One region of the Bradyrhizobium sp. USDA 4451 genome, then DNA from elsewhere that is predicted to be linked to it. Evidence: riboswitches for the same ligand, from Rfam matches in the RefSeq annotation. Region 1 holds a riboswitch; each other region holds the start of a gene.
The links. A riboswitch is a leader RNA that binds a small molecule or an ion and turns the genes downstream of it on or off. The one in region 1 is predicted to bind S-adenosylmethionine.
Positions count from the first base shown of each region.

Region 2: another riboswitch for S-adenosylmethionine. It lies ahead of ACVMB0_RS04680 (O-succinylhomoserine sulfhydrylase); the one in region 1 lies ahead of metX (homoserine O-acetyltransferase MetX).
Region 3: another riboswitch for S-adenosylmethionine. It lies ahead of ACVMB0_RS09300 (GNAT family N-acetyltransferase); the one in region 1 lies ahead of metX (homoserine O-acetyltransferase MetX).

Region 1 covers NZ_JBTRCH010000001.1:2,801,892-2,812,294, forward strand. The annotation lists gene ACVMB0_RS12925 (DUF2125 domain-containing protein) at 1-1,132, shown strand, start outside; gene ACVMB0_RS12930 (GFA family protein) at 1,142-1,567, opposite strand; gene ACVMB0_RS12935 (hypothetical protein) at 2,110-3,684, shown strand; gene ACVMB0_RS12940 (hypothetical protein) at 3,724-4,233, shown strand; gene ACVMB0_RS12945 (prephenate/arogenate dehydrogenase family protein) at 4,893-5,825, opposite strand; gene hisC (histidinol-phosphate transaminase) at 5,830-6,927, opposite strand; gene ACVMB0_RS12955 (chorismate mutase) at 7,015-7,863, opposite strand; SAM riboswitch at 8,050-8,129, shown strand; gene metX (homoserine O-acetyltransferase MetX) at 8,216-9,421, shown strand; gene metW (methionine biosynthesis protein MetW) at 9,418-10,083, shown strand; gene ACVMB0_RS12970 (alpha/beta fold hydrolase) at 10,206-10,403, opposite strand, start outside.
Region 2 covers NZ_JBTRCH010000001.1:1,007,409-1,017,811, forward strand. The annotation lists gene ACVMB0_RS04640 (glycosyltransferase family protein) at 1-1,431, opposite strand, end outside; gene ACVMB0_RS04645 (methylated-DNA--[protein]-cysteine S-methyltransferase) at 1,603-2,181, shown strand; gene ACVMB0_RS04650 (helix-turn-helix domain-containing protein) at 2,192-3,031, shown strand; gene ACVMB0_RS04655 (VOC family protein) at 3,088-3,447, shown strand; gene ACVMB0_RS04660 (SRPBCC family protein) at 3,475-3,891, shown strand; gene ACVMB0_RS04665 (MATE family efflux transporter) at 4,066-5,508, opposite strand; gene ACVMB0_RS04670 (hypothetical protein) at 5,750-6,805, opposite strand; gene ACVMB0_RS04675 (2'-deoxycytidine 5'-triphosphate deaminase) at 7,032-8,138, opposite strand; SAM riboswitch at 8,260-8,339, shown strand; gene ACVMB0_RS04680 (O-succinylhomoserine sulfhydrylase) at 8,415-9,608, shown strand; gene ACVMB0_RS04685 (SDR family NAD(P)-dependent oxidoreductase) at 9,801-10,403, opposite strand, start outside.
Region 3 covers NZ_JBTRCH010000001.1:2,011,558-2,021,960, forward strand. The annotation lists gene ACVMB0_RS09265 (YXWGXW repeat-containing protein) at 1-840, opposite strand, end outside; gene ACVMB0_RS09270 (sensor histidine kinase) at 1,290-2,738, shown strand; gene ACVMB0_RS09275 (sigma-54-dependent transcriptional regulator) at 2,723-4,051, shown strand; gene ACVMB0_RS09280 (hypothetical protein) at 4,209-4,916, shown strand; gene ACVMB0_RS09285 (hypothetical protein) at 4,966-5,586, shown strand; gene ACVMB0_RS09290 (MFS transporter) at 5,640-6,926, shown strand; gene ACVMB0_RS09295 (arsenic transporter) at 6,964-8,211, shown strand; SAM-I-IV-variant riboswitch at 8,584-8,693, shown strand; gene ACVMB0_RS09300 (GNAT family N-acetyltransferase) at 8,739-9,209, shown strand; gene ACVMB0_RS09305 (RBBP9/YdeN family alpha/beta hydrolase) at 9,413-9,970, shown strand.

The DNA of each region.
Region 1 (10,403 bases):
CCCCGTCGCGGTCCTGATCGCCGCGATCGCGTGGAGCGGTTTCTGGTTCTACGCCGCCTCGCAGGTCGGCGTGCAGGCCGATGCCTGGCGCGCCCAGGAGGCGAAGGCCGGCCGGGTCTATGATTGCGGCAACCGTTCGGTGGCGGGTTACCCGTTCCGCTTCGAGGTCCGCTGCACCGATCCGAGCGTGATGCTGGTGTCGCAGACCGCTTCGCCCGAGATGGCGTTCGTGGCGCGGCTCGCCGAGATCCTTGTCGTGGCGCAGGTCTATGACCCCAAGCTCGTGATCGCCGAGTTCAAGGGCCCGGCCACCATCGCCGAGCGCAACGCGCAGCCGACGCTGCAGGTCGACTGGAGCCTCGGGCGCAGCAGCGTGGTCGGCCTGCCGGCGGTGCCGCAGCGCGTCGCGCTGGTGTTCGACAATCTCGCCGTCGACCGCACCGGCGGTCCCGCGCCGACGCCGCTGATGCGCGTCAACCATATCGAGCTGCACGGCAGGCAGGTCGATGGCTCGGCCGCCGACAATCCCGCGATCGAGACCGTGCTGCAGATCAATGGCGGCACCTTGCAGGACGTGCATCCGCTGCTCACCCAGCCGTTCAACGCCGACATCCACGCCCGGCTCAACGGCCTGAAGGATTTCTCGCCAAAACCGTGGCCGGATCGTTTCCGCGAGATCCAGGCGGCCGGCGGCAGCGTCGAGATCCAGCAGTCGCGGATCGAGCAGGGCGACGTGCTGTCGGTCGCGGCCGGCACCTTGCGCCTGAATGCGCAAGGCCGCATCGACGGCGAATTGCAGATGACGGTCGCCGGCCTCGAACGCGTGATCCCGGCGCTCGGCATCGACAAGATGCTGGAGGAGGGCGTGCCGCAATCGACGCTCGATCGCGTCGCGCCCGGCGTCAAGAGCCAGGACCTCAGCAATCTGTTCGGTGCGCTGGATCGCGCGATCCCCGGCCTCGGCAAGGTGATCAAGCAGAACGCCAATGCCGGCATCTCCGCCGGGATCAATTCGCTCGGCACCGAGGCGGTGCTCGAAGGCAAGAAGGCACGCAGCTTCCCGCTGCGCTTCGCCGACGGCGCGGTGTTCCTGGGCCCGCTGAAAGTCGCGCAGATCCCGCCGCTGTTCTGAGCGTTGCGCTCAGTCAGCCGGGATGAAGCGGAGCGTGCCGGCGCGACGGGTCGGCTTGCCGGTGTCGTTGGTGTGGTTGACGCCGTCCATGACCGGCACCTCGGGGAAATCGAACGGGCTGACGCCGTCGAGGCAGGCCACGTTGACGGCATAGAGGCTCTGGTCGGATCGCCGCTGGTGATGGGTGTAGATGCCGCAGCCGGAGCAGAAGAAGTGCTGCGCCGTTCCGGTGTGGAAGCGGTAGCTCGTCAGCTTGTCCTCGCCTTGCAGGAACCTGATCCCGCCCATGTCCGCCATGGCGACGACGGCGCCGCGCATCCGGCAATAGGAGCAGGTGCAGCGGCGGATCGAATGGAAGCCGTCGCTGAGCGTCACCTCGAAGCGCACCGCGCCGCAATGGCATTGGCCAGCCCGAACGTTCGCCTTGTCCGCCATGTCGCATGTCCTGTTGATCGCCTGATCGCGACATGACGTATCGCCAAAATCCGAACCGGACAATCCTGCAAAAACTCGCGCATAGCGCGAGAAAAACTCACGCGAAGGCGCGGCGTGTTGTAGGGCGGGTTAGTCTTACTGCGTCACGAGTCTGTCTCCGTCGTCATTGCGAGGAGCGATAGCGACGAAGCAATCCATCCAACCGCATTTGCGGACAGATGGATTGCTTCGCTTCGCTCGCAATGACGGCTGGATTCGTTTGCAGCCTCACAGGACTGGCGGAAAAGACGTTTGTGACGCAGTAGCTTTAGGCGAAGCCTTAACCCGCCATCGATCGGTGCCGGCTGCGCGGCGGATTACGCTGACGCTAATCCGCCCTACTATTCATTATTGCCTCGCGCGCGATATCGTCCGTCGCGCCAAACTATTCCCGCGGTCGCGATGAGAAAAACGTGACCGGAATATTGCGGCCGACTGCGAATATCGTTCCCCGAGTGCCGCTCTCTCTCGACTGAGGAAACAAACTCGTGTGGAGGGATGCGATGCGAATTCTCGGGGGGATTCTGCTCGGCAGCATGCTGCTGTCGGCAGGTCCGGCTTTGGCGGAGGACGATGCGTCCGAGCTGAAGGCGTTGAAGGCACGTCTCAGGCAGCTTGAGCAGAGGATGGAGGTGCAGGCACGCAAGGAGGAGGCGCTGGCGGCAAGGCAGAGCGCGATGCGCAACACGCAGATGGCGGCGAAGGCGCCGGTGCCGTTCGATCCCTGCGCCTCGGGCAAGCTCTGCTACAAGGGCGTCACCTTCACCTTCGGCGGCTGGGTCGATCTCACCGGCATCTATCGCACCCGCAACCTCGCCTCCGATTCGGGCTCGATCTGCAACTTCATTCCGTTCCCGCAGAGCAAGAACTTCAACACCGGCGAGTCGCGCTTCACCGCGCGCCAGACCCGCTTCTCGGTGCTCGCCGAAGCCAATGCCACGGAGACCATCCACGTCGCCGGCTATGGCGAGCTCGATTTCGAGGGCGCCGCGCAGACCGCGAATTCGGTCGCGACCAACTCGTTCAACCCGCGGCTGCGGCAGGCCAGCATCGAGATCGACCGCAGCGATCTCGGCTTGCACGTGCTCGCCGGCCAGTCCTGGTCGCTGAACACACCGAGCAAGGCGGGCATCGATCCGCGTGGCGCCGATACGCCGGGCGTGATCGATTTCGAGCTGGTGCCGGGCTTCCTCGGTGCGCGGCAGCCGGGCGTCCGCGTCTGGCAGGATATCGGGCCCGAGTTCAAGCTCGCGGTCTCGGCCGAAAACCCGCAGACCTCGTTCTTCGGCGGCAATACGCCGCTGGTCGGCACGCCCGCGGTCGGGCCGCAGGGTGTCCTCAATCCGAACCTGCTGGTGAACCTGACCGGTCCTGGCGGCAGCTTCTTCAACAGCCTGAACAATGTCAGCCTCAACCACGTGCCCGATGTCACCGTGAAGGGAGCGTGGGATCCGCGGCTCGGGCCGTACAAGGTGCATGTTGAGGCATGGGCGCTGTATCGCGACTTCTACGATCGCTTCAACTTCGCCAATCACGACGTCAACACGGTGAGTTTCGGCGGCCATCTCTCGGCCGAGATCGTGCCGAAGACGCTGGAAGTGCAGGCCTCGGCATCCTACGGCGCGCTCGGCCGCTTCACGGCGACGCCGTTCCCCGATGCGACGGTGCGCCAGGATGGCTCGATCCAGCCGTTGCCGATCACGGCCTTCCTGGTCGGCTCGGTCTGGCATACGACGCCGGAGCTCGATCTCTACGCCTATGCCGGGCTGGAGAAGACCAAGGCGACCTTCTCCAATGTCGGCACGGTGCCGTTCGGCTATGGCAATCCGCTCTACAACAATCTCGGCTGCAACATCGAGAACTCGCCGGCGGCGACCTGCAACGGCAACACGTCGGAGGTCAGGCAGTATACCGTCGGCTTCTACGACACGATCTTCAAGGGCGCCTACGGCACCATCAAGGCCGGCGCGCAATATTCCTACACCCAGCGCTTTGCCTTCGAGGGCGTCGGCGGCGCGCCGAGGACGGACGATCACATCATCATGTCGCAGCTCCGCTACTACCCGTTCTCACCGTAGGAGCGGAGTGAGGAACGCAGAGCCGGAAGGAGGCCGCACATGAGGATCGTGACCAGACCGAAGGGCAGGGCCGTGATCGCCCGCGAGCTGATGATGATCAGCCGCGTCGCGCATGTGTTGCAGCGGACCGGGCTGGCGATGGCCGGTGCCATGGGCGGCACCTTCGTGGCCGCCCAGCTCGCGAAGGGGCACGTCGCCTTCTTCGGTACGCTGGCCTTCATCGCGACCACGATCGTGATCGGTGCTGTCGGCTTCTATCTCGGCATCGACATTCCGAAGCCGGCGATGCGCGTGACGGGCCGCATCGATGCCGTCGAGCTGATGAGCGCGGCCGGCATCTTCCTCGCCGCACTGGCCGCGCTGGTGTCGGTCTACGGCATCGTGTTCGACGAGATCCCGCCGCGGGCCTGGGAGTTCGTGATCGGCGCATGGTGGTTCGGCGGCATCGTCATGCTGGCAATCGCCGGCCTGGTCGGCCGTCAGCGGCTGGCACAGAAGGTTGTGGCGATATCGGCGGGGCCGATCAGGGATCAGCGGATGCGTCGGTGACGGTCGCGAGCCCGCGCCGTTCCGATTTTCAGAATTTAACTTGACATCCGACCCAACTCAGATGTTCAATACGCGCATCTCACCCGATCGAGGGGCGCTGCGCATCGTCAGGAGTGTTGCGGTGAGATGCGGTGGACGCTGCTTGCGCACTGACGACGTGCACAGTGTAGCGGACGGCGAAATCGTGCAGACCTGACGCCCTAGCGGCAGGTGTCTCCCGCGAGATGCGACAGCGTTTCGCAGCGACGGTGACAAACAAGCCCAGTCTCACCGGGGCGAGCACGTATAAGCCGTAAAACCATCGCGCAGGGAAAGCCGGGATGTTCCCGGTTACACCTGTGGTCCTACCTCCCGCGTTTTTTATTACGCGGGACCCATGGGTGCGATCGGCACCCGGCTTTCCCTGCGCCCTCTGCTTTCAGGGCGGCGAAAACGACATGCAAAAGCTCGGACGATTCATGTCGCGAGAACGCGAAGCTGCGTCCCACCCACACCTGTCATCGCCCGGCTCGACCGGGCGATCCAGTACGCCGCGGCTTCTCGACTCAAGCACAGCCGCCTCTGGAATACTGGATCACCCGCTTTCGCGGGTGATGACACCGCGTTGTTTGGTTACGGCTTTCGCCAGGACGACACAGGAGAAGGCTGCGCGCTCGATCCTACTTCTTCAAATTCGCATGCGGGCGGCCGAAGTCGGGTGCGGCGGAATCCTGGCCGGTCTCGACGATGCCGCGGCGGATGGCGCGGGTGCGGGTGAAGTGGTCGAACAGCGCGTCGCCGTCGCCGCGGCGGATCGCGCGGGTCAGCTTCGACAGGTCCTCGGTGAAGGTGCCGAGCATCTCGAGCACGGCGTCCTTGTTGGCGAGGAACACGTCGCGCCACATCGTGGGATCGGACGCCGCGATGCGGGTGAAGTCGCGGAAGCCGCCGGCGGAGAATTTGATGACCTCGGATTCCGTCACCTGCGCCAGCTCGTCGGCGGTGCCGACGATGGTGTAGGCGATCAGATGCGGCAGATGGCTGGTGATCGCGAGCACGAGATCATGATGATCCGGCGTCATGATCTCGACCTTGGCGCCGAGCCCGGCCCAGAACGCGCGCAGCCGGTCGGTCGCGGCGGGATCGGTGCCGTTGGGCGGCGTCAGGATGCACCAGCGGTTGATGAACAGCTCGGCGAAGCCGGAATCCGGACCCGAATGCTCGGTGCCGGCCACCGGATGCGCCGGCACGAAGTGCACGGTGTCAGGTAGATGCGGCGCCATGTCCTTGACCACGGCGCCCTTCACCGAGCCGACGTCGGAGATGATGGCGCCCGGCTTCAGCTGCGCCGCGATCTCGGCCGCTACCGCGCCGCAGGCGCCGACCGGGATGCAGAGGATGACGAGATCGGCATCCCTGACCGCCTCGATATTGGTCGCGACGACGCGATCGACGATCCCAAGCTCGGCGACGCGGGCACGCGTCTGCGCCGAGCGCGCGGTGGTGACGATCTCGCCGACCAGGCCCTGCGCGCGGGCGCCGCGCGCGATCGAGCCGCCGATCAGGCCGAAGCCGATCAGCGCGATGCGGTTGAAGAGCGGAGCGGTGGTCACGATGTCACTTTCCAGCCAGGAAGTCGCGCAGCCCCTCGACCACGAGGCGGTTGGCTTCCTCGGTGCCAATGGTCATGCGCAGCGCATGCGGCAGCTTGTAATTGTTGAGCGCGCGCAGCACGAGGCCGCGCCGCGTGAGATAGGCGTCGGCTTCGGCCGCGGTCTTGCCCTGGTCGGTCGGGAAGTGGATCAGCACGAAATTGGCGACGCTCGGCGTCACCTTCAGTCCGAGCTTGCCGATCTCCTCGGTCAGCCAGTTGCGCCATTGTTCGGTATGGGTCCGCGACATCTGCACATGCGCGCTATCCTCGATCGCTGCCACCGCCGCCAGCATCGCAGGCGTGGTGACATTGAACGGACCGCGGATCCGGTTGCAGGCATCGACGATATGCGCCGGCCCGAACATCCAGCCGACCCGCAGCGCGGCAAGCCCGTGGATCTTCGAGAAGGTGTGCGTCACCACGGTGTTGTCGGTGGTCGCGACCAGCTCGATGCCGAGCTCGTAGTCGTTGCGCGAGACATAGTCGGCATAAGCCGCGTCGAGCACCAGCAGCACATGCGAGGGCAGCGCGGTGCGCAGCCGCTTGACCTCGTCGAACGGGATATAGGTGCCGGTCGGATTGTTCGGGTTGGCGAGCCAGACCAGCTTCGTGCGCGGCGTCACCACCTTGAGGATGGCGTCGACATCGGCGGTGAAGTTGCTCTCGGCCGCGATTACGTTCTTGGCGCCGTTCGCCATGGTGGCGATCGGGTAGACCAGGAAGCCATGAGTGGTCGAGATCGCCTCGTCGCCGGGCGCCAGATAGGTGTGCGCCAGCAGATTGAGGATCTCGTCGGAGCCGGCGCCGCAGATGATGCGGTCGGGATCGAGCCCATAGGCGCGGCCGATCGCCTCGCGCAGCACCCGCGAGGTGCCCTCCGGATAATCCTCGAGATGGTCAGCTGCCGCCTTGTAGGCCGCGATCGCCTTCGGCGACGGCCCGAACGGGGTCTCGTTGGCGGACAGCTTGAACACCTTGCGGCCCGGTTCCGGCACCGGGCTCTTGCCGGGCGTATAGGGCGCAATATCGAGGATGCCGGGGTTCGGCACGGGGCGGGACATCATCAACTCCGAACAGAGCGTTTTCCAGCGAAGTGGATACCGGTTCGCGTCAAGAAAACGCGTCAAAACAAAAATCTATACGGGCGGCTAGCTCTTTGGCGACCCGTTGGAGGGCACCGTATAGCGCGTTGCGTGGCTGCCGACGAGGGCCGAGGAGCGCACCGAGGCGCCGGCCTCGATCAAAGCGAGCTTGATCTTCTCGAAATCATGGCCGGCGACCGAGACCAGCAGCGCCGCGCCGTCGAAAGCGGTGTCGGGCACTGCGACGATCTCGGCGAGCGGGGCGAGCGCGCGGGCGGTATCGGCATTCCAGCCGGATACCCGTACGCTCCACATCTGGACCTCCGTCACCATCGCATCGTCGGCGACGCGGGAGACCAGGAACACCGGCAGCGCGGCGGGATGGTCGGCGCGCTCCAGGAACGGCAGCCGCGCGATGATCTTCGGCGCGCCCTCGGCCTCCAGCGCATTCCACCACGGCGTGCGGCTTGCGATCGCGGAGACCAGCGCGAGGTCGCCCTTCGATTTCGCCACCGCCTCGACCGCGGCCTGCGCGCTGAAATGCGAGACGTAGGGCACCACGAAGCCGAAGTGAAACCGCGCCGAGTCGCGCATCGCGGACTCGCCCACCGACACGTCGGCATGCACCGCGAACGGTGCTTGCACATAGGTGAAGGTCGAGATGATGACGCGCCAGATGCCCTCGATGGTGTCGAGCGGCAGGATGCCGCGATGGCGCTGCACCAGCTCGCGCATCATGCTGGCCTCGCGCGCCGGACGGAACGCCGAGCCGACCTCCTGGGTCTTCTTGACCTGGATCAGGCGGTCGATGATGTCGCCGCGCGCCATCAGCAGGCGGTGGACCTGCGCGTCGATCGCGTCGATCTCCTTGCGCAGCTCCTGCAGCGAGGGCGGCGACGGGGGTGGGTTGGACATGCTCTCAAACCTTGTCGTCAGGGCGGCCCGTTGCCGCCTCGGACAGGGTCCCTGATTAGGAAAGACGGCCGCCGAAAGCAAAGAGAAACGTCGCAGGCGTGCCTTGCGCATTCGGTTAACCATCGGCGCCCGATGGGGGGACGCTCGCCGGCCGCCTTGACGGCGGGGGGCCTGAGGACTAGGTTCGCTGCACTCCGTGGTCATTTGAGCCGGCCGGCTTGCAGCCACGTTAAACAACTCGCTAAACAGGCCGGGGACAGATCAGCTCCCGGCCGAACCTATGTTCAGGCCGGGTTTTTTATTGGCCTGATTTCTGTTCGAGCCCTCCCGCGCGGGAGGCAGGGTCGCTGAGATGAGCAACGTGCGTCCGATACCGAGCCCGCAAACCCAGAGCGATGATCGCGCCCATGAGGCCGATCATCCGTCGTCATTGGTGGCAAAGTTCGGCATGGACCAGCCGCTGAGGCTCGATTGCGGCGTCGATCTTGCGCCGTTCCAGATCGCCTATCAGACCTATGGCCAGCTCAATGCCGACAGGACCAACGCGATCCTGGTCTGCCACGCACTGACCGGCGATCAGCACGTCAACAACACCCATCCGGTCACCGGCAAGCCCGGCTGGTGGGAGACCATGGTCGGTATCGGCAGGCCGATCGATCCCGACAAGTACTTCATCATCTGCTCCAACGTGATCGGCGGCTGCATGGGCTCGACCGGCCCCGCCTCGCTGAACCCGGCGACCGGCAAGGTGTGGGGGCTGGATTTCCCGATCATCACGATCCCCGACATGGTGCGCGCGCAGGCGATGCTGATCGATCGCCTCAGCATCGCGACGCTGTTCTGCGTGGTCGGCGGCTCGATGGGCGGCATGCAGGTGCTGCAATGGACGGCGGCCTATCCGGAGCGCGTGTTCGCGACGCTGGCGATCGCCTGCTCGACGCGGCATTCGGCGCAGAACATCGCGTTCCACGAGCTCGGCCGCCAGGCCGTGATGGCCGATCCGGACTGGCGCGGCGGACGCTATGTCGACGAGGACACCCATCCGCATCGCGGGCTCGCGGTGGCGCGGATGGCCGCGCACATCACCTATCTGTCGGATGCCGCGCTGCACCGCAAGTTCGGGCGGCGGATGCAGGACCGCGAGCTGCCGACCTTCTCGTTCGATGCGGATTTCCAGGTCGAGAGCTATCTGCGCTACCAGGGCTCGTCCTTTGTCGAGCGCTTCGACGCCAACTCCTATCTCTATCTGACCCGCGCGATGGACTATTTCGACATCGCCGCCGACCATAACGGCGTGCTGGCGAAGGCGTTCGCCGGCATCAAGACCCGGTTCTGCGTGGTGTCGTTCACCAGCGACTGGCTGTTCCCGACCTCGGAGTCGCGCGCGCTGGTGCATGCGCTGAATGCGTCGAGCGCGCGGGTGTCGTTCGCCGAGATCGAGACCGACAAGGGGCACGACGCCTTCCTGCTCGACGTGCCCGAATTCCTCGACATCTCCCGCGCCTTCCTGCTGTCCGCAGGCAAGGCGCGCGGATTGAAGGACGGCGGCCAGTCATGAGCATGCAGCAGACACTGCCCTTGCCGGGCGTCGCGCCGGAGCGCACCGGCGGCTATCGCAGGGATCATCTTCTGGTCGCCGAGATGGTGCGGCCGGGCTCGCGGGTGCTCGACGTCGGCTGCGGCGATGGCGAGCTGTTGCAGCTGCTGGAAAGCCGCGGCATCGACGGTCGCGGCATCGAGCTGTCGCGCGAGGGCGTCAATGGCTGCGTCGCCAAGGGGCTCGCAGTGGTGCAGGGCGACGCCGACACCGACCTCGTCAACTACCCCGACGATGCGTTCGACTACGTGATCCTGTCGCAGACCTTGCAGGCGACGCGGCAGCCCAAGGCGGTGCTGGAGAACCTGCTTCGGATCGGCCAGCGCGCCATCGTCTCGTTCCCGAATTTCGGGTTCTGGAAGATGCGGCTGCAGCTGCTGATCGGCGGCCACATGCCGCGCACCGAGAATCTGCCGGCAAGCTGGTACGACACGTCAAACATCCATTTCTGCACCATCAAGGATTTCGTGCAGCTCTGCGAAGAGATCAACGTCAAGATGGAGCGCGCGGTCGCGCTCGATCTCTACGGCCGCCCGGTGCCGCTCAATCTGCCGTGGTGGGTGTGGAACATGTTCGGCGAGCAGGGCGTGTTCCTGCTCAGCAGGGGCGGGCAGGGGAAGTGACGCTTGCGTCACTTTCGTCATTCCGGGGCGATGCGCAGCATCGAACCCGGAATCCATTCATCCATGGAGTCTGCGGCCTAATGGATTCCGGGTTCACGCTTCGCGTGCCCCGGAATGACGGCTCAAACCGGCGCCGCCACCAGCGACCTCGGATCGCGCACCGTCCAGCGGCCGGCCTCGACCAGCGCGATGAAGCGCTCCACCATCTCGTTGAACAGCGCCGGCTCCTCGAGATTGAGCACATGGCCCGACTTCGGGAACAACGACAGCCCGGCGGCCGGCAGATGCTGCTTCAGGAACAGGCTGGGCGCGATGCAATT
Region 2 (10,403 bases), 1.8 Mb from region 1:
TTGCTGTGAGAAATCCGCGGGCAGATCGCCGGCCGCCTCGGGGCGTGCAAGGATGCGGTTGAAGGCTGGCTTGGTGGTCTGCAACAGCAGCGGCAGGACCAGCTCGGCAAGCGGATCGGTGGGCGCAAGCACATAGAGCGGCACCGGGCCGACCAAGCGCTCGCGGCCCGGCAACAGCTGGAAGCGGACGTTGTAGAGCGCGAGACCGCACATCTGGGGATCGTTGCGCAGTTCCGCCGCGAGCTGCGCGGCACCGACGCCACGCGTCCAGTACTCGCGCATCCCTTCGCTGGCACCGGCCAGTGCCACCGAGAGCAGCGCCCAGCCCCCCATCACGACCGGCAACGCAAAGCGGCGCCATTTGTCCTTCGTGCGCAGCCATTGCACCCAGTCGGCCGAGCCGAGCGCAGCGACGATGATGAACAACACCACCGAGAGGAAGACGAAGCGGTATTCCTTGTGCGCGATCAGGCTGTGGAAGGCGAGATTGGCGAGCGCGACAGCCAGCAGCAGCGGTGCATGCCGCCAGCCGCGCCAGATCGCAGCAAGCGGCAGCACGATCGTCGCGGACCACACGATCAGGAAATTGACGAGATAGGCCGCAGGCGGGGTGACGCCGAACTCGGTGGCGCGATCCTGCACGAGGTTTTCCCTGACATTGCCGATCAGCCAGGCGAACGGCACCGCGCCATGCGCAAGATCGATCGCGGCGGTGAGCACCAGCGCTGCGAGGCCTCCGACGACCAGCGGAACGAGGTTGCGCCAGCGCTTCCAGCAGGCGCCGAGCGCGAGCACTGCGATGGCCGGCGCATATTGGAAGCGGCAGACAAAGGCGAAAGCGAGCAAGGCACCGCCGATCGCAAGACGCCGCTGCGACGGATGATCGGTCACCAGCAGCGCCGCCGGCACGATCAGCGCCGTCGCCAACGGCTCGCCCAGCGTGTGCGGCGCGAGCAGGATCAACTCGAACCAGACCGCGGCGGCAAACGCCGCGACGATAGCATGGGTTCGCGAGACCCGCGCGCCGAAGAACCAGGCGCTGACCACGATCGATACCGATGCACATGCCGCGACCAGGCGCGGCACCAGGAAGGCACCCGCGCCGCCGGGCGCAATCGCCTCACCGAGCGCAACCGGTCCGGCCAGCAGTGTCGGCAGGAACCAGCCGCGAATGCCTTCGCGCCATTCCCAGGTCAGGATGCCGTCATGGCCGAGCATGCGCCACGCCGGCTCGAGATACTGGAAGATCTCGTCGGGATACATCACGTTGGGCCAGACCGCGGCCGCAAGGCGGATCACCAGCGCCAGCAACAGCAACCCGAATAGCGGGCGAAGGCGCCCACGCGCGCGCCGGGCCATGCCCGCGCTGCCGGGCGCGGCTTCGGCGCTCGTGCTCGTCATCGTTCCGCCGATCGTATCGAGGAGCAGCATGCTGCGTCCAGATAGCGGGCAAAGCCTTTAAGATGCGTGACCGGCAGATGCGTGACCGGACGTTGTCGAGGTCACACTGCGCCCGCCGCGACATGCTTAACTAAACGTGAAGATTCCAGATGCGCCGGACCGCGGCGATGCTATCATCTCGCCCTGGGGGTTGGTGGCGTCATGGCGGGGCGTGGGTACACCATTTTTGACACGGCAATCGGCCGATGCGGCATCGCATGGGGCGAAGCCGGCATCGCCGGCGTGCAGCTTCCCGAGCAGCGCGAGATCGAAACCCGCAGGCGGCTGTTCAAGCTTTATCCCGATGCACGCGAGATGCGGCCTCCCGAGGACGTCGAGATCGCAATCGAGGGCATCGCCGCGATCATGCGCAGCGGCGAAAGCGACCTCTCGGGCGTTGCGCTCGACATGGGCGGCATCCCGGCCTTCGATCAGCGCGTCTACCAGATTGTCCGCGGCATTCCCCGCGGCGAGACCCGGACCTATGACGAGGTGGCGAGCGCCTTGCGCGCCTCCGGCGCGGTCTATTCGGTGGCACAGGCGCTCGGCCGCAATCCGTTCATGATCATCGTGCCCTGCCATCGCGTGCTCGAGGCGCGCCACTATGCCGACCGCATCTCGCCGAACGGCGGCAGCGTCTCCAAGCGGCGCCTGCTGTCGATCGAGGGCGCTCAACTGACCGCCAGCAAGACCCTGTTTGACGTGCTGCTGCCGGTTGCGCGGCCCCGGCCGCAAGCCTAAATCCTGGGGAATGAACCGGTCCACGCTGTTGCAGCGCGAGCACATCACGGTGAACGAGTTTCGCTGCACGGCGGAGCCCGGCGACAAGCCGTTCGTCGAGCAGTTCGCCTGCCACTCCGTGTCCTATGTGCGCAGCGGCAGCTTCGGCTGCCATTGCCGCGGCCGCTTCCATGAACTGGTGGCAGGTTCCATCCTGGTCGGCCATCCCGGCGACGAATACATCTGCACCCACGATCATGTGGTCGGCGACGAGTGCCTGTCGTTTTTCCTCGATCCGGAGCTGGTCGAGACGATCGGCGACCACGCGGCGGTCTGGCAGGTCGGCGCGGTGCCGCCGCTGCCGGAATTGATGGTGATCGGCGAGCTCGCCCAGACGGCGGCAGCAGGCAACAGCGACGTCGGGCTCGACGAGGTCGGTCACCTCCTCGCCAGCCGACTGGTCGAGCTGGTGGCGGAGCGCAAGGCAAAGCCCCTCACCGCCGGCTTGCGCGATCGCCGCCGCGCGGTTGAAACCGCGCTGTGGATCGACGCCAATTCGCAGCATCAGATCGATCTCGACGCTGCCGCGGAGCAGGCGGGCCTCAGCACGTTCCACTTCCTGCGGCTGTTCTCCGCGGTGCTCGGCGTCACCCCGCATCAATATCTCGTGCGCTCGCGGCTGCGCCATGCGGCGCGGCGGCTGGCCGACGACGACTCTCCGATCACCGAGATCGCCTATGACGTCGGCTTCGGCGATCTCTCCAATTTCGTCCGCAGCTTCCGCCGCGCCGCGGGCGCCTCGCCGCTGAAGTTCCGCCAGGCCTCTCGCGGCGATCGCAAGATTCTCCAAGAACGGCTTGCGCTGCAATAGCTAGGTTGCTCCGGTCCGCGCGTCCCTCGACGCGCCCGATGACTGGAGACCTCATCATGTACGACCATATCGGATTGCGCGTCAGTGACCTCGACGCAAGCGTGCGCTTCTACACCGCGGCGCTGGCGCCGCTCGGCTTCGTGCTGTGCTCGCGCGACGACAGCGGTGCCGGTTTCGGCCCAAAGGGCGAGCCCGCGCTCTGGCTGCATCTGCACAAGGGCAAGGCCCAGGGCGGCGCCCACATCGCGTTCCGCGCCCCGAGTCACGACGCGATCAAGACATTCCATAGCGCAGGCCTGAAGGCCGGCGGCAAGGACAACGGCGCGGCGGGCCATCGCAAGGATTACACCCCGACCTACTACGCGGCGTTCCTGCTCGACCCCGACGGCAACAATGTCGAAGCGGTGTCGACCTGAGATCTGTTGATGAAAGCACCCTATCCGATGGCCTCAATTCACAAGGACATCCCGATCGACGCGCCAGCCGACCACGTCTGGGACGCGCTGCGCGATTTCGGCGCGCTGCATACGCGGCTGGTGCCGGGCTTCGTGATCGACACCCAGCTTGACGGCGACGTCCGCACCGTCACTTTCAGCAACGGCACCGTGGCACGCGAGACACTGGTCGATTGCGACGACAAGCGACAGCGGCTGGTCTATGCGATCAGCAGCGAACGGCTGACGCAGCACTCCGCCTCTGTGCAGGTGTTTGCCGATGGCGAATCGCGCTGCCGCGTGGTGTGGATCGCCGACGTGCTGCCGCACGAGGTCGCGCCCTACATGGACGCGCAGATGGACCTCGGCGCGGCGGCGATGCAGGCGGCGCAGGCGAAATCGGCGAAGGAAAGAACAGCGGCGTAAAGTATCTTCGACCGTCTCCCTGAGGAGGCCGCGAAGCGGCCGTCTCGAAGGGCGACAGCCCAGCGGTTTCCAGGATCGAACGCTGAAGCACCGGGGGCCGTCGATCCTTCGAGACGCGCGCAAGGGCGCGCTCCTCAGGATGACGGGGAAGGACCGGATGACGGGTCTGATCGCTCACGACAGCGCCGGCTGCACGGCTGCGACTTGTGCCGATTTGCCCCAGCGCGTCAGGATCACGCTGAGGCATGAGAGCACGCCGAGCACGCCCATCGAAGCAGCCGCGAGTGCGAAGAAGTTTTGCGCGCTCGCCTCATGGGTCGACAGCCACCAGCCGCCGGTACCGATGAAGATCAGGCGCGCGGTCTGCGCCAGCACCGGACCCAGCACCTTCGCCGCGCCTTGCGAGGAGAAATACATCGACATCGCAAGGCCGATGAAGGCGTACATCGGCGCGGCGGTCGAGAGATATTGATGGCTGGTCGCCCGCACATGCGGATCGTCGGTGAACAGATTGACCCAGAGGTCGGGGAAGACAGCGATGAAGCTGCCGACCGCACCGACCGAGAGAAACGACACCGTGCCCGCGGTCCAGGCGATGCGCCGGGCCCGTGCGACGCGCTCGGCGCCGACCGCCATGCCGATCATCGGCACCGAGGCGATGCCGACCGCGAACGCCACCGAGGTCAGCATGAATTCGAGCCGCGCGCCGATGCCGTAGCCGGCGAGCACCGCGGTGCCGAACTGCGCCAGCATGTGGGTGAAGATCGAGATCGTCAGGACCGATTGCAGCGGCGAGAAGCAGGAGACGGCGCCGACCCGGAGGATGTCGATGAACATCGCCCACTGCACGCGCAGCCCCCTGAACTTCGGCTTCACGCGGGCCCGGCCCGAAAACAGATACCAGCCCATCACGCTGATGCTGATCGAATAGGCGATCAGCGAACCCGCGGCGACGCCGCGCATGCCGAATTGCGGCACCGGGCCGAGGCCGAGCCCGAGCGTGCCGCCCAAAATGATCTGCCACACCGCCGAGGACAGGATCATGGTCGACGGCAGCTTCATGTTGCCGGTGCCGCGCAGGATGCCGGCCATCGTGTTCATCAGCCAGGGCAGGATCGCGCCGCCGAAGAAGATCTGCGAATAGGCGATCGCCTGCGCCAGCACATTGCCGCGGCCGCCGAGCAGTTCGAGCAGACGCGGGCCGAAGATCAGCATGCCGAGCATGAACGTCAGACCAAAAGTCAGCCCGATCATCAGCGCATGCATGGCCAGCGTCGAGGCGCGCTCGATCTCGCCGGCGCCGAGCGCGCGCGCAATCGCGGACGCGACGCCGCCGCCCATCGCGCCGCCCGACATCGTCATGGTCAGGATCACGCAGGGAAACAGCAGCGCCATCGCCGCCAGCGACTCGACGCCGAGCCGGCCGATATAGGAGGTCTCGGCAATGACAACGCAGGTGCCGGCCGAGAGCGCGATCACGTTCGGCCAGGCGAGCCACAACAGCGTGCGCAGGATCGGCCCGTCGAGCAGCGCATTCCGCGCCGGCTTGCTCACCGGCGGCGGCAGCGGCCGCTCTTGTTCGTCGACAGGTATTTCGGCGAGGCCGAGATCGGACATTTCCACTCCACGGCGCATGCCCCGCCAAAGTGTGGGCGGTTTGGCGAAGAGGTCATGCGCCTAAATTTATGATTCAGAGCGCGATCAGGCGCAAAACCGGTACCCACTTTTGCTGATCGCGCTCTGCGCAGTCTGGGAGCCGCGCCATGGTGTTTCCCTACCATGGCAGCAGCGGATTCCACGTGCGCGGGACGCAAGGGGGGCCTGCGCGATTGCAGGTGAACCCGGATGAACCTCTGATCTAGCCGATCGACCAGACGAACGGCGCGGCGGCGGTGCTGTTCGGCTTCAGATGCACCGGAATGTGCCGGCCGCAGCCGGCGGCAAGCCCCTCGAGCAGCCCGGTCAGCACGCCGGCGCAGGCCGGGTGATAGTCGGCCACATCGGCCATCAGCTTCCAGCCCTGCTGCCGGATCTCGAACTGGCCCTCGGACTCGCTGATCTCTGCGACATCATCCTGCGCCTCGAACAGCGTGCGCAGGAATGCGGCAAATTCCGTGGCGCGACCACGACTGCCACCGAGCGCCTGCGCGACTTCATCGAAATACTGCATGCCAATCAGTCTGCCGGTGAGATGCAGCAGATAGCTCGCATCCTCAGGCCCGAACACCTGCACGATCACAGGCGCGGCCGTCTTCACATATTCCATCGCGTAGTTACGATAGGCCTTCTCCAACCGCTGACGCGGCCAGCTGTCGACCGGCAGCGCCGGCGCGGTCTTCGCATCGAACAGCGGTGCCTCGAGATGGCGCGCGAACACCAGGCGCTGGTCGAGCTCGAGCGGGTGATCGTATTCGCAGTAATAGCCCTCGAGCCCGTCCTGGCCGTCGACGCTCTGCTTGGTGCAGACGAAGCCGAGCCTGAGATCGCCGAGCGCCACGCCATTGTTGGCGTGCCAGCCGCGCAGCATCGCGCGCGAGACTTCACCGGGCACGCCGCAGATCGCGGTGCCCTTCCAGATCCAGCGCGGCGGCGGATAACGGATCCAGGCCTTGCGGTCGGTCTCGTACATGTATTCGACATGCACGCCGCCGATCCAGTTGGAGAGATAGTGATACTGCGCGGCCGCGACCGCCGGCGGCAGGCCGTCGAGGCCGAGCTTCTTCAAGCCGGGCAGGAAGCGCTCCTGCTGCTGGCGGCGGAACACGCGGAACACGAACTCGGCGGCATCAGCGGTGCCGCGCCGCGTGACCACGGTGAGGATCAGCCCGGTGAAGAAGGCGTGATAGAGATCGGCGACGCTGCGCCACTTCCGCCATTGCGCTGCTTGCTGCGCTGAATCTGTTGCGGCGCTCATGTTCGCTCCCGGCTTGTTGTTTTCTCGAATGTGTCATCGCGGAAGCGACGGCGCAACCACACACGCGGTGTCATCGCCCGACTCGTTCGGGCGATCCAGTATCCCAGAGACGGTCATTGTCGATGGAGAAGCCGCGGCGTACTGGATTCCCCGCTTTCGCGGGGAATGACAGCGGAGAATGATGGCGCGACGGTCTTATTGGCTACGCGAACTCCGGCTCGCGGAATTAAACGCGAAAATGCTTGGAGAGCTTCAGGCCCTGCGCCTGATAGTTCGAGCCGATGCGCTGGCCGTAGAGCGCATCGGGACGCTCGAGCATCCGCTCATAGACCAGGCGGCCGACGATCTGGCCATGCTCGAGGATGAACGGCACCTCGCGCGAGCGCACTTCCAGCACGGCGCGCGCGCCCTTGCCGCCGGCGCCGGCATAGCCGAAGCCGGGATCGAAGAATCCGGCATAGTGGACGCGGAATTCGCCGACCAAAGGATCGAACGGCACCATCTCCGCAGCATAATCCGGCGGCACCTGCACGGCCTCTTTCGAGGCCAGGATGTAGAACTCACCGGGATCGAGGATCAGGCTGCCGTCGGGCCGCGCCTTGATCGGCTCCCAGAACTCGTCGACCGCGTAGCCGCCGCGGCGATCGACATCGACCACGCCGGTGTGACGCTTGGCGCGATAGCCGACGAAGCCGCCCGAGCTCTCGCCGGAGAGATCGACCGACAGCGCGACGCCATGGGTGAGATCGGCATTGTCGGCATCGACCAGCCGCTCACTGGCATGCAGCGCGTCCAGCTCGTCGGCGGTCAAGGTCGCCTCGCCGATCCGGAAGCGGACCTGGCTGAGCCGCGAGCCCTCGCGCAGCAGCACCGGAAACGTCTTCGGCGAGATCTCGGCATAGAGCGGGCCGTGATAGCCGGCGCCGATCATGTCGAAGCGGCGGGTGCCATCGGCGATCACGCGGGTGAAGACGTCGAGCCGTCCGGTCGAGCTCTTCGGGTTCGCCGCGGCGACGATCTCCGGCGGCAGCGCCAGGCTCTCCAGCAGCGGGACGATGTAGACGCAATTGGTCTCCAGCACCGCGCCGTCGGACAGATCGATCTCGTGCAGCTTGAGCTGGTCGATCCGCTCGGCGACGGTGGCATCGGGCCCCGGCAGGAAGCTGGCGCGGACCCGGTAGGCGATGTCGCCAAGGCGCAGATCGAGGCTCGCCGGCTGGATCTGGCTCTCGACGAAGTCGTAGGCGGGCAGAATGAGACCGGCCTCCGCCATCTCCGCGATCATGCGGTCGGGCAGGATTCCGTTGGATTCATCTTCCAGCGTGAACGACACGATACGGTCCCTCGAGATGGCCCAAAACCAACCTCTGGCGGCCATCAAGCCCTAAAATATGGGCTTTTACGGGTTATCCGATGACCGTCTTGACGGAAAGGGCGCGAGGGAATATCAGCTGCACTTATCCCGTGGTGATTTGAGCCGGCCGGCTTGCAGCCACGTTAAATAAGTCGCTAAACAGGCCGGGGACAGTGTGATCCCGGCTTGTGGAGGTTGCTCCAGGCCGGTTTTTTTGTGGCCATTTTCCAGAGGAATGGCCACTTCGGAGGTCACATGTCTGAATCGAAGGATACCGCCCGCTTTCGTCCCGAAACCCGCCTGGTCCATGGCGGCACGCTGCGCTCGCAATTCGGCGAGACGTCGGAAGGGCTGTTTCTCACCCAGGGCTACGTTTACGACACCGCCGAGCAATGCGAGGCGCGCTTCAAGGGCCAGGACCCCGGCTTCATCTATTCGCGCTATTCCAACCCGACCATTGCGATGTTCGAGCGCCGCATGATCGAGCTCGAGGGCGCGGAGGCCGCGCGCTCGACCGCGACCGGCATGGCCGCGGTGACCACCGCGATCCTCGCGCCGCTGAAGGCCGGCGATCACGTGGTGGCCTCGAAAGCCCTGTTCGGCTCCTGCCTCTATGTGGTGCAGGACCTGCTGCCGCGCTACGGCATCGAGACCACGCTGGTCGACGGCCTCGATCTCGACCAGTGGCAGCGCGCCTTGCGGCCGAACACCAAGACCTTCTTCCTGGAAAGCCCGACCAACCCGACGCTCGACGTGCTCGACATCGGCGCGATCGCCAAGATTGCCCACAGCGGCGGCGCCCGGCTGATCGTCGACAACGTGTTCGCGACGCCGATCTGGCAGAGCCCGCTGTCGCTCGGCGCCGATGTCGTGGTCTATTCCGCGACCAAGCATATCGACGGCCAGGGCCGCTGCCTCGGCGGCATCATCCTGTCGTCGGAAGCCTTCATCGCCGAGCACATCCATAATTTCATGCGCCAGACCGGCCCGTCGCTGTCGCCGTTCAACGCCTGGGTGCTGCTGAAAGGGCTGGAGACGCTCGGCGTCCGCGTCCGCGCGCAGACCGAAAACGCGGCCAAGATCGCCGAGGCGCTGGCGAAACATCCGAAGATCACGCGGCTGGTCTATCCCGGCCGCCCCGATCATCCGCAGGCCGAAACCGTGAAGAAGCAGATGGGCGCGGGCTCGACGCTGGTCGGCTTCGAGGTCAAGGACGGCAAGGCAGGCGCGTTCCGCTGCCTCAACGCGCTGAAGATCTCGCGCATCTCCAACAATCTCGGCGATGCCAAGAGCCTGGTCACGCATCCCGCCACCACGACGCATCAGCGCCTGGCGCCGGAGGCCCGCGCCGAGCTCGGCATCAGCGAAGGCTTTATCCGCTTCTCGGCCGGGCTCGAGCACCCCGACGATCTGATCGAGGATTTCGAGCGGGCGCTGGAGCAGGTATGAGGCGGGCTGAGCTCCCCCTCTCGCTTGCGCAGGAAGGCTATCGCACCCCTTGTCATCGCCCGGCTCCGACCGGGCGATCCAGTACGCCGCGGCCCTTCGGCTCAAGCACCGCGGTCTCTGGAATACTGGATCACCCGCATGCGCGGGTGATGACACTGAGCAAGCTGAGCGCCATCCCGAAGGGACAGCCGCTTACGTCGCCGCCGTCGTCACACCGCCGTCGACCACGATGGTCTGGCCGGTCATGAAGGTCGAGGCGTCGGAGGCGAGATAGGCCACGGCGCCGGCGATCTCGTCGGGCTCGCCGATGCGGCGGAGCGGCGTCGACGCGGTGCGGCGCTTCAGATTGTCCGGATCTTCCCACAGCGCGCGGGCGAAATCGGTTTTCACCAGGCCCGGCGCCACGCAATTGACGCGCACGCCCTTCGGGCCCCATTCGCCGGCGAGGCTGCGGCACAGCGCAAAATCGGCCGCCTTGGAGATGCCGTAGGCGCCGATCACGGTCGAGCCTCGAAGTCCGCCGATCGAGGAGATGATCACGACCGAGCCCTTGCCGCGTTCGGCCATCTGCGGGATCGCCAGCGCGGAGAGCCAGATGTTGCTCTTGACGTTGGAGCCCATGATCTTGTCGAAGGCCTCGTCCGTGATGTCGAGCAGCGGGCCGTAATACGGATTCACCGCGGCGTTGCAGACCAGGATGTCGATCTTGCCGTAATGCTTGATGGTGCCCGAGACCAGCGCCTCGACCTCATTGCGCCGCGCGATATTGCAGGGAATGACGAGCGCGTCGCCGCC
Region 3 (10,403 bases), 790 kb from region 1:
CAACGCGTTGCCGCTCGGCAGGGTATGCCCGGGCGGCACGGCATTCCCCGTCGGCACCGCGTGCTCGGCCGTCGGTTGCGCATGCCGGGGCGGCGGCGCCGCGATCGGCTTGCCCGGGCGCGCGGCGATCACGCCGGCGCCGCTGAACTGCGCGGCGTGTGCAGTCGCGGCAACCGCCGGATGACCATGGTTGTTGGCGAGCGTCAGCGCCGGATTCTTCATCGCCGCTTCCGCATGCCGGGTCTGCTCGGCGGTCGGCGCCACGTGGTGCTCGTTGGCGGCCGCGGCCTGCTGCGGCGTCGGCCGCACCGTGGTGCCGCCGGCGCCGCCATTGTAGCTGACGTTGGTCGTGTTGTTGATGACAGTCTTGTTGTAGACGTTGGTGACCGAGACGTTCGAGATGTTGTTGACGGACCTGTTGTAGAAGAAGCTGCCGCCGCGCCAGTAGCCGCCTTCATAGCCGACGCCGGTGTAGCCGAAGCCGTAGGAGATGCCGCCGTAGAAGCCGACGGTCGCGCCCCAATATCCGGCGTGGAAAGCGTAGACGCCGTCGTTCCAGCCCCAGTAGCCGGGCGTCCACAGCAGGTCGGGCGCGGGCGGAAGCACCCATGTGCCGGGCACCCAGTAATAGCCGGTATCGTCGTCCCAGGCCCAATAGCCCGGAGTCCAGATGTAGCCGACCGCGGGCATCGGCGGCTGCACATAGACCGGCAGCGGCGGCGGCGCCGCATCCACGGTGATGCCGATGCCGATGGCGAGCTGCGCGTGCGCAGCGTTGGGCGGTGAGAGGCAGCAGAGGCTGAGAGCAAGAGCGAAAGGCAGTCCGGCGATGCGACGCATGGCACATACTCCAATCTTATTCCCCCAGCGTTGGAGTCGAATAGTGGCGGCGACATGAACCCGTTGTGAATGTTTGTGCTGACACCGTGGTTTCGAGATCGCGCGACGATGGAATCGTTAACGGCAGCAGACGACAGTCAGCTTGATGTCAGGATGGAACGCGAGGTTGTCTGCGTACGCCAGATGAAGGCACGCGCGGTGGGCCAACCGGCGCGTTCTGTGCCGGACGAACGCCAGCGCTTCGGGCATATGGGAGTGCCTCGCCATTCAACTCGTGCGCGCCGATCGCGCGGAGCTTAGAGATCGCGGGTCGTGGGAGGCGATGGTCCGCGCGCGGTCCCGAAACCTCAGCATCGCAACAAGCGGCGATTTTTGCAGAATCGGCCCAATAGCGCTGTCTTCAGATTCGTATAAGCTCACAAGCTATTTCACTCGCGTGAGAAGTTTCGATGCGGTCTCTCTGGTCGCGGCTGCTAGCACTCTGGATCATGCTGGTCTTGTCAGGAGCTGCGACCGGGTACCTCCTGTTCGAGTCCTTTCAGCAGACCGCGAACGCACGCGTTGCCCGGTCTGAGGAGCTGGTAGCACGCGCCTGCCGGGATATTGCCGACCGCTACCAATTCTTCGTCTCCGGTTGGACGGGCGGGCCCGTTGACGCCCGGCTGAAGCAGGAGCTCAACGCGCTGGTTCAGGTCGCACTTTCCGGTGCCACCGGCGTCGAGGGAGGCGTCTGGCAGGCCGATGCGGGTTCGCTCGCCTACGCCTTCCCTTCCTATGAAGGTACGGGTCCGAAGACCGATCTTCCTGCCGCGGAACTGGGCACGATCCGCGAAGTCAATGGCGAAGCCCTGCGTTCGGGGCGGCCGGCAGGTTTGCGGCAGCCGGCGCGCTCGCAGGTACTGCTGGTGCACGCCTGCCCGTTGCGCGGACCGCTGCAGGGCACGACGGCCTGGACGATGACGCGCGCCTTCACCGCGGAAGGTCCGGCATACACCCAATTGCTGACTGGATTGGTTGTGCTTGCAGTCACCATCTTCGGCTCCGCGATATGGCTCGCGCGCGTGCTGTTCTCATGGTCGCGCAAGATCGCGGTCCTGGAGAAAGCGCTGGGGAAAAATGAAGACATCAATCTTCCAAGGCTTCCCCCTACCGGCGAGCCGGAGCTCGACCGGCTGGTCGATGCGCTAAACCAGACCGGCGAACGGCTCGCGCAGGAGCAGCGCCGCGCGAGTACAGCCGAGCGCCTTGCCGCCGTCGGGCGGCTGTCGGCGGGGCTCGCGCACGAGATACGCAACCCCATCGCTGCGATGCGGCTCAAGGCGGAAAACGCGCTTGCCGCCGGCGATGACGCCCGCAAGAAGACTGCGCTGGAAGCGATTCTGAAGCAGGTTGCACGGCTGGACACGCTGCTCCGCAATCTCTTGCAGATGACCCAGGCCGGCGAACCCAAGCCGATGGATGTCGAGCTTGCGTCGTTCCTGCACAGCACGATCGAGCCCCACCAGGAATTGGCGGCGGCCAACGGCTTGTCGTTGGAAACAGGAACGACGGCGCCGAACGATCCGTTGCCGCGCTTTGACCCTTCCCAGATGCAGCGCGCGCTCGACAATCTGATTCTCAATGCCATTCAGAACACGCCTGCCGGCGGGCGCATCATTGTGGACGCCCTGCGGGAACAGGATAAGCTGTTGCTATCCGTGACCGACAGCGGAGCGGGCGTGAGCGAGGAGATGCGTGACCGGCTCTTCGAGCCCTTTGCAACCGCGCGCTCCGAGGGAACCGGACTCGGGCTTGCCATCGTGCGGGAAATCGCGCGTGCTCACGGCGGAGAAGCTCGCCTCGCGCATACCGCGCGCGGTGCGCGGTTCGAGATCGAGGTGCCATGGCAAACGTCCTGATTATCGATGATGACCCGGATTTGCGTGAAGGTCTTGCGGAGGCGCTGAGCGATCTCGGCCACACACCGCAAACGGCCTCATCGGGGCGCGAAGGTCTCGCCGCGCTGTCCGAGACGGTGGACGCGGTGCTGCTCGATCTCAAGATGCCGGGTATGGATGGCATCGAGGTGCTGCGGCGCATCAGGTCGCAGGAAAGCCCGCCTGCCGTGGTGGTGTTGACCGCGTTTGCCAGCGCGGAAAATACCATCGAAGCGATGAGGCTCGGCGCCTTCGACCACCTTACCAAGCCGATCGGGCGCGACGAACTGAAAATCCTCATGGGACGTTTGCCGTCTCGGCAGCGGCCCATCGCCATGACAAGCAAAGGCAGCCTCGATACCCTGATCGGATCGAGCGAGGCCATGCGGCGCGTGCAGAAGGCGATCGGGCTTGCCGCCGACAGCCAATCGACGGTTCTTATCCAGGGCGAGACCGGGACTGGCAAGGAGCTGGTGGCGCGCGCGCTGCACATGCATGGCCAGCACAAAGACGGCCCGTTCATCGCGGTCAATTGCGCGGCGATCCCGCCGGACCTGCTTGAGAGCGAGCTCTTCGGACATGTGAAGGGGTCATTCACAGGCGCGACGAGCGACCGCATCGGCGCCTTCCGCGACGCTGACAATGGCACTTTGTTTCTCGACGAGATCGGTGACATGCCGCTTGCGATGCAGGCCAAGATCCTGCGGGTATTGCAGGAGCGGGTGATCACGCCGGTTGGCGGCAAACCGGTCCAGACCACGGCGCGGGTCGTCACCGCAACCCACCGCGACCTGCCAAGGCTCGTGGCGGCCGGCGGGTTTCGGGAAGACCTCTACTATCGTCTCAATGTCGTTCCCATTGCGGTACCGCCGCTGCGCGAGCGGCCGTCCGATATCGTGCCCCTTGCCGAGCATTTCCTTGCGCTTGCGGTCAGTTCCGGACAGCCGCTGAAACAGCTCGACAGCGGCGCGATCGATAAGCTCGCGCGTTACGGCTGGCCCGGCAATGTCAGGCAATTGCGCAACGTTATCGAACGGGCTTGCCTTCTCACCAGAGGCCATACCATCGCCGCGGACGATATCGACATCAGCGCCGCGGAGCATCACCCAGCTCACACGGCGCTTCCGGAGGGCGATCTGCCGGCGGCGGTGGCGCAGCTTGAAGAAGCGATGATCCGCAAGGCGCTGGACGCCTGCGGCGGCAACCGCACCGAAGCCGCGCGGCGCCTCAACATCAACCGCCAGCTTCTCTACACCAAGATGCAGCGTTACGGCCTGACCGGCGGAGATGCGTAAGAAAATCTGACGCCCGCCGTCAGAAAAGCCGACGACTGACCAGCCGAACACTCCCAAAAACTCTTCACAAACAAGCACTTCAGCTTTGGCACGCCCATTGCTGAACCTTTCGCACTGGCGACCCGCTCGCCATTTCTGAAGGAGCTTGATCATGAAGATGACAACGACGCGAATACGAGCGCTTGCGTGCGCGTTCCTCGCGGCGACAGCCATCGGAGCCGGCACGAGAGCCCATTCGCAAGCCGCCGGCGCCGTCTGGGATTCGTCGCAACTGCCGGAGTCGCGCGGCCGGGTGAAGCACTACACGTTGACGCCCCGCGGCGACGTTGACGGGCTGATCCTTGCCGACGGCACGGAAGTGAAGCTGCCGCCGCACCTCTCCGCCCAGATCGTCTATACGATCAGGCCGGGCGACGAGGTTTCGATCCGCGGTCTTCGTGCGCGAGCCATTCCGCTCGTCGATGCGACTTCAGTCAGCAATGTCGCAACCGGCAGAACTGTCACCGACGAGGGGCCGACGCGCGGCCCCGACAACGGCGGCGCGCAGCAGGCGTTCAGCGGCCGGATCGCCGCGGCGCTGCACGGCAAGCGCGGCGAGGTGAATGGCGCCATGCTCGACGACGGCACCCAGCTTCGCATGCCCCCGCCTGAAGCCGAGCGCTTTGCCGACTGGTTGCAACCTGGGCAGATGGTTTCCGTGCGCGGAGAAACGCTGGACACCGCGCTCGGCAGAGTGGTGGACGTGCAAGCGATCGGCGCCTCGCCCGGTCAGATGACCGAACTCGACGGTCCACGTCCGCTGCGTGGTCGCAAGGGTGGCCCCGACCGTTTCGGGCCGCCACCTCCACCGCCGCCGCGCGGCTGACGCCAGCCGCATATTTCCGAAGCAACACACAACAGAGGAGAACAACACCATGCACTGGATTGATCCCGATTGCCTGCCCGAAGTGAAAGGCACCGTCGAACGCTTCCTGCTGAACCAGCACGGCGAGATCGACGGCTTCGTCATGAATGGCGATGGGCCGGCGCCGGTCCTCGTTCATACGCCGCCGCACATGGAGACCGGACTCACCCGCCACGTAAAGGCCGGCGACGCGGTCGGCGTCCGCGGCGTCCGTCCGCGCAAGAGCCACCTCATCGCGGCGGTCGCGGTCACGGCGGCGGATGGGGCGCATATCGTAGACCAAGGACCGGACCACGATCGCAAACATCCGAAGCTCGAAAGGAGGAAGATGTCGGCCGAGGGAACCGTGCGGCTGTCGTTGTTCGGCCCGAAGGGCGAACTCCGCGGGGCGCTGCTCGCCGACGGCACGGTGATCCGAATCGGGCCCAAGGAGGCTGAACAGCTTGCCGGTCTTCTTGCACCGAACGCGATGGTCGCGGTGAGAGGAGACGGTGTCGAAACCAGACACGGTCGCGTCGTCGATGCCAAGGAGATCGGCACCAGCAGCCGTGATCTCCGCGCGATCAAGGCTGCAAAGCCGAAGCCCAAGCACGAAGAAAAGCCCAAACACGATCGTTCCGCACACGCCTGAGGTCGATCGCCAAGAGGAAATTGGCGGAATAACGTCGTGGGTCGAGGCCGGATATGTCCACTGATTCAAGATCGAGACAACGCGCCAACCGCGCTCTCGACGCCGCCAATTTTTTCCTCGCCGATGTGCGCGACGGGCTCGGGCCCTATCTCGCCATCTATCTGCTGACCGTACAAAAATGGGATGAAGCCAGCATTGGCGTCGTGATGTCGATCGCCGGCTTTGCCGGCATCGTTGCGCAGACGCCGGCTGGCGCGCTGGTCGATGCGACAAGGGCAAAGCGCCTGGTGACGGTCATCGCTGCGCTGATCGTCACCTGTGCCTCGCTGGCTTTGCCTCTTTGCGCAGGCTTCTGGCCGGTTGTTCTGTCGCAAAGCATCGCGCATGCGGCCGGTGTGATCCTTCCCCCGATGCTGGCGGCCGTTTCCCTTGGCGTCGCGGGCCATCGAGCCTTTGCGGCCCGCATCGGCCGCAACGAAGGCTTCAACCACGCCGGCAATGCCGCGGCCGCCACGATTGCAGGCGGCACGGCTTATTTTTTCGGTCCGCAGACCGTGTTCTACGTGCTTGGCGGCATGACTGTCGCAAGCCTCATCAGCGTGTTGGCGATCCCCGAAGAGGCGATCGATCATGACCTGGCGCGCGGACTGCACGAACATGCCGGGAATCCGGACGGCGATCGCGAGCGGCCGTCAGGGCTTGGCATTCTCCTGACGTGCCGCCCGCTTCTGGTCTTTGCGGTTTGCGTAACGCTGTTTCACCTCTCCAATGCGGCGATGCTGCCGCTGGTCGGACAAAAACTCGCGCTGCAGGACAAGAATCTCGGCACCAGCATGATGGCTGCGTGCATCCTCGCGGCCCAAATCGTCATGGTGCCGATGGCGATGCTCGTTGGGGCGCGGGCCGATCGCTGGGGCCACAAACGCTTCTTCCTTGCCGCGCTCCTGATCCTGCCCCTTCGCGGGGCGCTCTATACGCTGTCCGACAACGAGGCCTGGCTCGTCGGCGTGCAACTTCTCGATGGAGTCGGCGCGGGCATCCTTGGCGCGATCTTTCCAGTGATCGTCGCCGACCTCATGCGCAGCACCGGGCGCTTCAACGTCGCGCAAGGCGCAATCATCACGGCGCAAAGCATTGGCGCGGCACTCTCGACGACGCTCGCAGGTCTTGTCGTTGTGAAGGCAGGCTATAGCGCAGCCTTTCTTGCGCTCGGCGCGATCGCGGCGATCGGCTTTGGGGTTTGCTGGTTCGCACTGCCCGAGACCCGCACGCATTCCGGTACGAATGCCGGCCGGATGGAGCATGCCGAGCCGGCAGCCTCCGGTATCGCTGCGAGGTGATCTTGAGTGTTCTTTTGGAGGTGGCGGAATGGTGCCCATGTACGAATCGCTCCTGACCTGGGGTATCATTGCTCCGGCAACGGCTGGCGTCATCATCAGGCCATTTCGTCTGCCTGAAGCGATCTGGGCGATCGCGGGTGCCGCCGCGCTGGTGACTTGCAACGTCCTGACTGCAAGCGAAGCGCTGCACGGTGTTGCCAAAGGCCTTGATGTCTATCTGTTCCTGATCGGCATGATGCTTGCTGCTGAACTTGCGCGGAACGAAGGGCTGTTCGACTATCTGGCCGCAATGGCGGTCGAGCATGCGCGCGGTTCGCCACAGCGTCTGCTTCTTCTGACCTATGCCGTCGGCATCGTTGTTACCGCGCTGCTCTCCAATGATGCCACTGCCATCGTATTGACGCCGGCCGTCTGCGCCGCGACCCGTGCCGCCGGAGCGAAGCCGCTGCCCTATCTGTTCGCCTGCGCCTTCATCGCCAATGCCGCGAGCTTTGTGCTGCCGATCTCAAATCCGGCCAATCTCGTGATGTTCGGCGAGCGTATGCCGCATCTGTCCGAATGGTTGCGCCAGTTCGCGCTGCCATCGGTTGTCGCGATTGTCGTGACCTTTGTCGTGCTCCGAATTACCCTGCGCCGCGCGCTCGCCGAAGAGAGCATCGAGCGCGCCGTGCAGCATCCCAAGCTCGGCCGCGGCGGCAGGCTCACCGCAGCCGGGATCGCCGCGCTCGGCATCGTCCTGTTGACGGCATCGGCGCTCGACATGTCGTTGGGGTTGCCGACGTTCATTTGCGGCATTGTCACGGCTGCGGCGGTGCTGGTTCTCAGCCGGCAGTCGCCGTGGCCGGTGACAAGAGGCATTTCGTGGAGCGTGTTGCCCTTGGTCGCGGGGTTATTCGTGATGGTGGAAGCGCTGGTGAAAACCGGCGCGATCGGCCAACTCAGCGGGCTCCTTCAGGCCGCGATCGAGAGATCGCCGACCCAGGCTGCCTGGGGCACCGGAATCGCTGCCGCGGTGGCCGACAACATCGTCAACAACCTTCCCGTTGGCTTGGTCGCGAGTTCGGTCGCGGCCAGCGGCCAGCTCCCTGCGCCGGTCCTCGGCGCGATGCTGATCGGCGTTGATCTCGGGCCCAATCTATCGGTGACCGGCTCCCTCGCAACAATCCTGTGGCTGGTGGCGCTGCGGCGCGAAAAGATCGACGTCACCGCGTGGCGCTTCCTGAAAATCGGTTTGCTGGTGACGCCACCCGCGTTGCTGGCGGCGCTCGCAGCCGCGATCCGGTGACGATCTTGTCCAGATCGCTTGCTCGCTCGACGAGAAAGACCTGGAGCTTTCATCTCGCGCGATGGCACCGCGCCGCAAGCGTAGAGGAACTGGCGCGCCACGGCCGATGAAGATGGGCACTACTGCTTCGCCGTGGTGCTATGATGCTGCGGCCCACCACACGACCCAATAGCCAAATCCACGATGGTCTGCGATCTTGCGCTACGTACCATGGGCGGCCGCCTTCACGATTTCGCAGGGTGGTCCGATTACCCTTCGATCGCGGCCCTCTCGATCAATCCCTGGCTCGACGCGATGGGCCAGGAGCGGCCACGCGTTGTTTCTCAAACTGGGGGCGTGCTTGCCAAGCTCGATATTGCCCGCTATCGTCAACTCCAACATCAAGAGTTGGGCCGACGCCCAGCGCCAACCTGCTCCCCGAGCAAGGTGGCTTTCTTCCTTCGGAAGAAGATGTGGCCGGTCCGGCAACTAAACGGGACAAGCCACCACGGCGTCATGCGCTCCTCTCTTCGAAGAAGGGGACGAGAATGACTGTCGATCGAATCGAAATTGAGCTGGCCGATGCAAGGTCCTCGGACCTGATTAACCTCGTAACCGCGCTGGACGATTTCTTAAACAAGGTCTGCGGGGTGGAAAGGAATCACGGTTCTCCAATTGATCGGCTAGCGCACGACGACACGCAAATGTTTATCGCGCGGATTGCCGGACAAGCCGTTGGCTGTGCAGGGCTGCAGGTGTTCGAGGATGGTACCGGGGAGGTGAAGCGCATGTATGTCGTCACCGAGGTTCGGACAACTGGAATAGGCAGCAGGCTCCTGACGCGCGTTGTGGAAGCGGCCTTGACCGCCAAGCTGTCGGTTCTGCGGCTGGAAACCACGGAATTTCTTCCCGACGCGCAGAGGCTCTATCGGGCGAAGGGGTTCGTACCTTGTCCAGCGTATGGCCCTTACGTTTCCAACCCGATCAATTTGTACTTCGAGAAATGGCTGACGAAATGATGGCCGAGGGCGATGTGTCGACAATAGTTGATCAAGTCTACCCTCGCGTGACTTGGCACTGTCTGATAGCCGCTCAGGCCAGTCGATGCCCAACATGGATTGGCTTAACTAGGACTGGAGTTGCCGCGTAACTTAGGATTTACGCGACAACCAAAACCTATCGAATAGGTCTGCTAAAGTGCTACCAGGGATTTCGTTTATCAATGCATGACTTTCGGATTCTCTTGATTCCCGGTGGAGGAAATTCCGGTCCCGACCACTGGCAAACGAAGTGGGAGTCTGAGCACGACTCTATGGAGAGGGTCGTTCAAGCGGACTGGACGGGCGGCACACGAGAGCAATGGGTGGCGACGCTCGATCGCTACGTGCAGTCTTCTAAACGGCCCACTATGCTTGTCGCGCATTCGTTGGGAAATATTGTCGTGTGTCACTGGGCCTTGGCTCACGCCGGAAATGTGATTGGCGCACTATTAGTTGCGCCAGCCGATGTCGAAGCCGATTGGCCGTCGGAAGAAAGCTTATACCAGAAATTTCGACCGATTCCGATGCAACGGTTGCCGTTTGCCTCGATATTAGTTCAGAGTACGAATGATCCGTACCTGACGATGGACCGCGCGCACGCGCTGGCGTCAGCTTGGGGCTCGCGGTTGCACGTGGCCGGCCCGCTCGGGCATATCGGTTCCGCCAGTCACCTTGGACACTGGCCGGATGGCTTGCAGCTCTTGCATGATATCGCACCATTTCAGCCGCGTACGTTCTGAGAATCTGCTCTCTCGCAAATCAAGCGACATCAGGATGCTGTTTGGGTCAGGCAAATAGTCCCCGAAGGTCGCACACTCGACGAACGGTACTCGTGCCACGTCGCCGCCGACTAAGACGGCAAGATAAAAGCGACGGTGTCGCTCTGTGCCGTTGGGGGTCGTAAGCCTTTGCCTGCACATTGTTTTGGATGGCACCGCAGCGGCACCGTTTGAAGTGGCCTGGTGCCGCTTGAACCGAGAAATCATTCAAAATCAACGTTCCGAGCGCCATCGTTCGCAGCGTAGCGTCTTGTTGCGCGTGCTCGGCGGGATGTCTGGCCATGATCGCATGGAAGGCCGCTGCCGGACCAACGGTGCGCCGTCAAGGCTCGCGCTTTGCGCGACCGGCTCCGCCGGCTCGCGGCCTTGACTGCGCTCCGTTGGTCCGGCTTTT